2 linked regions of the Ruminococcus sp. HUN007 genome follow. The protein of the gene in region 1 interacts with the protein of each later gene in a pairwise test. Links are inferred from orthologs where the notes say so. Each region holds a gene or a part of one and is shown on either strand. Other genes may lie near its edges.

Evidence for each region. The genes of interacting proteins can lie anywhere in the genome.
Region 2: the proteins of ligA (region 1) and leuS interact in binary tests that used the Escherichia coli proteins (3 or more experiments, as listed by UniProt). The link is inferred for Ruminococcus sp. HUN007 from one-to-one orthologs.

Annotation. Positions count from the first base shown.
Region 1 is NZ_JOOA01000002.1:133,119-136,083, forward strand. It holds ligA (NAD-dependent DNA ligase LigA), read left to right. Parts: upstream 1-474; coding sequence 475-2,457; downstream 2,458-2,965. Other genes in the region: hisF (imidazole glycerol phosphate synthase subunit HisF), read left to right, coding at 1-60; hisI (phosphoribosyl-AMP cyclohydrolase), read left to right, coding at 73-408; CC97_RS04650 (hypothetical protein), read left to right, coding at 2,580-2,948. UniProt on the Escherichia coli protein: DNA ligase that catalyzes the formation of phosphodiester linkages between 5'-phosphoryl and 3'-hydroxyl groups in double-stranded DNA using NAD as a coenzyme and as the energy source for the reaction.
Region 2 is NZ_JOOA01000002.1:2,852,676-2,855,773, forward strand. It holds leuS (leucine--tRNA ligase), read left to right. Parts: upstream 1-395; coding sequence 396-2,801; downstream 2,802-3,098. Other genes in the region: rsfS (ribosome silencing factor), read left to right, coding at 1-263; rpsU (30S ribosomal protein S21), read left to right, coding at 3,048-3,098.

The DNA of each region.
Region 1 (2,965 bases):
GAACTTACAGTAGGCGAGGTAAAGGACTACTGCAGAAACAAAGGTGTTATAGTAAGATAATAAGGAGAACACATGGTAAAGATCGATCTTAATGACCTCGACAAATTCTTTGTAAAGGGAGAACTTATCCCGGCAATCTGCTATGAGGTAAATACAAAAACCGTTCTTATGCTTGCATACATGAACAAGGAAAGTCTTAAGAAGACACTTGAAACAGGATACACATGGTTCTGGAGCCGCTCACGTCAGGAATACTGGAACAAGGGCGCGACAAGCGGTCATCTTCAGAAAGTGGTTTCTATTTACGGTGACTGCGACAACGATACACTCCTCGTAAATGTGGAACAGACCGGAGTTGCGTGTCACACAGGCAGCTACTCCTGCTTCTTCAATGAAATTTACGGATAATTTTTCTAGGGAACTGCCAACTGGTTTTCGCAGTTCCCTGAATGTGTTTATAAAGGAGATATATGAATGGATCTTAATGAAGCTAAAAACAGAGTCGATGAGCTCACTGAAATAATAAACAGACATAATCACGCATACTACGTACTTGATAATCCTACCGTGGATGACTATGAATATGACATGCTCATGCAGGAACTTAAGAAGCTTGAAGCAGAATTTCCGGAGCTTGCGTCTGAAAACTCACCTACAAAGCGAGTAGGCGGCACCGCTCTGAACACCTTTGCAAAAGTACCGCACCGCGTTCAGATGGGAAGCCTTCAGGATGTTTTCTCGTTTGAACAGGTAAAGGAGTTTACAGAAAAATGTATATCCGAACTCACATCTCCTGTATTTATCGTTGAACCAAAGATAGATGGTCTTTCGGTATCACTGGAATATCATGACGGAGAATTCTTTATCGGTTCCACAAGAGGCGACGGTTTCACAGGCGAAGATGTATCAGCCAACCTTAAGACCATCAGATCTATCCCGTTAAAAATCGACAGCTCGATCCCGCTTCTCGAAGTACGAGGCGAGGTATATATGCCGCGTGAAAGCTTTTTCAAGCTGGTTGAAAAGCAGGAACTCAATGATGAAACACCTTTCAAGAATCCTCGTAACGCTGCAGCCGGTTCTCTCAGACAGAAAAGCTCGAAGATCACTGCAGAAAGAAAGCTGGATATCTTTGTTTTTAACATTCAGCAGAACGAAGGCAAAGCTGTTTCATCACATAAGGAATCTCTTGACTACATAAAGAAACTTGGTTTCAAGACCATTCCGAGCTATGTGCCATGTACCACTTATGAGCAGATAGAAGCCGAAATAAAGAAGATAGGCGAAAACCGTGCCACATATCCTTTTGACATAGACGGTGTCGTTATCAAGGTTGATGATTTTAACCAGCGTAATATCATGGGAGCTACTTCAAAATATCCTAAGTGGGCAGTGGCTTATAAATTCCCGCCAGAGGAAAAACAGACCGTTCTCAGAAGCATTGAAGTAAATGTCGGCAGAACAGGTGCCATTACACCTGTAGCCGTATTTGATCCGCTTCTTCTTGCCGGAACAAGCGTTTCCCGTGCCGTACTTCATAACCAGCAGTTCATTACCGACAGGGATATACGCATAGGCGATACCATCACTGTAAGAAAAGCAGGAGATATCATTCCGGAAGTGCTTAATTCCGTTTCACACGCTGAGGGTTCTGTTCCTTATACACTTCCTGAAGTCTGTCCTGTCTGCGGAACGAAGGCTATCCATGTGGATGAGGAAAGTGCATTAAGATGTCCGAATACTTCATGTCCTGCGCAGCTTCTTAAAAATATCATCCATTTCGCATCCAAGCCGGCCATGAATATTGACGGACTCGGTGATGCTATCGTTGCTCTTCTCGTGGATAACAGACTTATCACATCAGCAGCAGATCTTTACGATCTTACCGAAGCAAAGCTTATGACTCTTGACCGTTTCAAGGAAAAATCAGCAGGAAATCTTGTAAAGGCAATTGAAGCTTCAAAGTCAAATACTCTCGACAGACTGATTTTCGGCCTTGGCATCAGAAATATCGGTGCAAGAGCCGCAGTTCTTCTCTGCGAAAAGTTCGGAAGTCTCGATGCGATAATGAACGCTGATGTTACTGAGATCTCTTCTATTGACGGCTTCGGAGATGTCATGTCACAGGGTGTCTATGAAGCACTAAGGGAACCTCATCTTGTTGCCCTTATAGAAAAGCTCCGCACCCACGGACTTAATTTCACATATGCCTCAAGTAAGAAGAGTAATAAGCTGGAAGGTAAAGTATTCGTTCTTACAGGAACTCTTCCTACTCTCAAACGTGATGAAGCCAAAAAGATCATAGAAGACATGGGCGGTAAGGTTTCCTCTTCAGTTTCAAAGAAAACTGACTACGTTGTTGCCGGTGAAGAAGCCGGAAGCAAGCTTACAAAGGCTGAAGAACTTGGTATTGCCATTCTTTCCGAAGCAGAACTTCTCGCCATGACCGGTGAATAAAATCATGTCTGTAAAGTTAAGAAACAGCTGATTTATTCATAAATCAGCGTGGGGCACGAGGCGAAGCCCCGCAGACTTTTTTGCCGGATTTATGGGTATTATTGATATAAAGGGGGAATTGTATGTCTGTATTTGATTATTTTTCTGACCACTGGGGAATGCTGGTCCTTATTCTGGGAATGACTATAGCTCTGACTTCTGAAATACATCTTGAAAAAAGAATGGTAAACCGGATAGCTGCTACCAATGTTATGCTTCTGTTATACTCAGTGGCCTGTTACATTGAAACTTATCTCGGAAATCAGGAGAATTTCAGTATTTTCAGGCCTGTACTGAGTGCCGTATGCTATTCGCTTATTGCATTTATTCTTGTTAATATAGTTATGATAGTTTATCCGAAACAGAAAGCCTATCTTCTGTTTCCTGCGATCCTCAACGCAGTGCTGTGTTTCATTTCGATACCGACCGGTATAGTTTTTCACCATAGATGAACATAATCATTTTCACA
Region 2 (3,098 bases), 2.7 Mb from region 1 along the record:
CAGTGCTTTCCGACTACTTTGTAATAGCAAACGGTACAAGTACGACTCACACAAGAACGCTTGCCGATGAAGTTGAGTATCAGCTTTCACAGTCCGGCATCGAACCTTCCGGAAAGGAAGGACACAACGGTTCAAACTGGATCGTGCTTGATTATTCAGATATTATCGTTCATGTTTTCTACAAGGAAACAAGAGAGTTCTATCAGCTCGAAAGACTCTGGGCTGACGGAGAACATCTCGACGTGGAAGAGTTATTAAAGTAAAGTTTAAGCCGCAGTTCCGGTAAAACCGGAACTGCGGTTTTGAGGGGGACAGGGGCGGAGCCCCTCCTCCCGTCAGGGCATCACCTGCTTCGCCGGTGATGCCAAGGAATATTTATGTAAGGAGCTAACTCTATGGGTAAATATGATTTTGCTGCCGTTGAAGCAAAATGGCAGAAATACTGGGAAGAAAAAGGAACTTTCAGGGCATCTGACGACTATTCAAAGCCAAAGTTCTACGGCCTTGTTGAATTCCCTTATCCGTCAGGCCACGGAATGCACGTAGGCCATATCAAGGCATATTCAGGCCTTGAAGTAGTAAGCAGAAAGAGACGTATGGAGGGCTACAACGTTCTTTTCCCTATCGGATTTGACGCTTACGGACTTCCAACAGAAAATACAGCTATCAAGGATAACGTTCATCCGAGAATAGTAACAGACAGAAACATTGCAAAATTCACAGGTCAGCTCAAGAGCGTAGGTTTCTCATTTGACTGGTCAAGAGTTATAGATACGACGGAGGAAGGATACTACAAGTGGACACAGTGGATCTTCCTCAAGATGTTCGAAAACGGCCTTGTTTTCAGAGACAAGACAAACGTAAACTACTGCCCGAGCTGTAAGGTAGTTCTTTCAAACGAAGACTCACAGGGCGGCAAGTGTGACGTATGCCACAGCGACATTATCCAGAAGACCAAGGAAGTATGGTACCTCCGCATCACAGAATATGCAGACAAGCTCCTCAAGGGACTCGAGGAAGTTGACTACCTTCCGAACGTAAGACTCCAGCAGGAAAACTGGATCGGCAAGTCAACAGGTGCGTTTGTAAACTTTGACATAAAGGAAAATGATGAGAAGCTCCGCATCTACACAACACGTCCGGATACCCTTTACGGTGTAACATTCATGGTAATCGCTCCGGAACATCCGATCATCCAGAAGTACCGCGACAGCATTAAGAACATTGCAGAACTCGATGCCTATAAGGATGAATGTGCAAAGAAGAGCGAATTCGAGAGAACACAGCTCGTCAAGGACAAGACAGGTGTAAAGATCGACGGTCTTACAGCTGTGAACCCAGTAACAAAGAAAGAGATCCCGATCTACATTTCCGACTACGTAATGATGGGCTACGGTACAGGTGCCATCATGGCAGTTCCTGCTCACGATACACGTGACTACGACTTCGCAAAGAAGTTCGGCATCGATATAATCGAAGTAATAAAGGGCGGCGACATCACCAAGGAAGCCTACACAGGCGAAGGTGAACTTGTAAACTCAGGCGAGCTCAACGGCATTTCAAACAAGAAGGATGCTGTTGCAAAGGCAATAGAGATTCTTGAAAAGCTCGGCTGCGGCGAAAAGGGCGTTCAGTTCAAGATGAAGGACTGGGCATTCAACCGCCAGAGATACTGGGGTGAACCTATCCCGATAGTTCACTGCGAACACTGCGGCATGGTTCCTGTTCATTATGAGGAACTCCCGCTCAGACTTCCTCCTGTAGAAAACTTCGAACCAGGTACAGACGGCGAAAGCCCGCTTGCAAAGATCAGTGACTTCGTTAAGTGCAAGTGTCCTAAGTGCGGTAAGGACGCAAGAAGAGAAACTGATACAATGCCTCAGTGGGCAGGTTCATCATGGTACTTCCTCCGTTACTGCGATCCAAAGAACGATAACGAGTTTGCGTCACAGGAGGCACTTAAGTACTGGATGCCTGTTGACTGGTACAACGGCGGTATGGAACACGTTACACGTCATATGATCTACAGCCGTTTCTGGCACAAGTTCCTCTATGACCTCGGTCTTGTTCCGACTTCGGAACCGTATGCAAAGAGAACTGCACAGGGCCTTATTCTCGGACCAGACGGAGAAAAGATGTCCAAGTCAAGAGGAAACGTTATCGATCCTAACGACGTTGTTGCAGAATACGGCGCAGATGTTCTCAGACTTTACGTCCTCTTCATGGGCGACTACGAAAAGGCTGCTCCGTGGAGCGAGTCAAGCATCAAGGGATGCAAACGTTTCGAAGACAGGATCTGGGCTTTACAGGATATGATCACTGACGGCGATGAATACAGCGAAAAGCTCCGCAGTGCATTCCACAAGACAATAAAGAAGGTAAGCGAAGACATCGAAGCTATGAAGTTCAACACAGCCATAGCAGCAATGATGTCACTTATCAATGACATATACGCAGCAGGAAGCATAACAAAGGGCGAATTCGGTGCTCTGTGCACAATGCTCTATCCTTTTGCTCCTCACATAGCTGAAGAAATGTACAGCAGCGTTTTCGGAAAGATCCTCAGCGAACAGAGCTGGATCACATATGACGAAGCACTCTGCGTTGACGACTCAGTTGAAATTGTTCTCCAGATCAACGGCAAGGTACGTTCAAAGATCATGATCCCGGTCGGCACAGACAAGGATACAGCGTTTGAAATGGCACTTAAGGATGAGAAATTTGCCGAAGCAACAAGCGGAAAGAACATTGTTAAGCAGATATATGTACAAAACAAACTTGTGAATTTTGTTGTAAAATAACAAAATATCTCCGGAGATTATTTTCTACTTGACAACACCGTGCCTGGTGTGCTAAAATAAATTTATGTTATTCATACAGCTTATATTACTGCGGTCTGAATGACATGCGAATATACAGTGTGTCACTCATGGTCACAGTTTTAGCTTATAACAGAGGAGATAAAAAACAGATGACTGACATCTGATTCCGCAAGGTTTCAGATTTTAGCATAAACCTCTGTCTTTGTGGCAAAGGGAGGGAATAAAGTGGCAGAAGTTCGTGTTGGTAAAAACGAATCTTTAGAGACAGCACTCAAG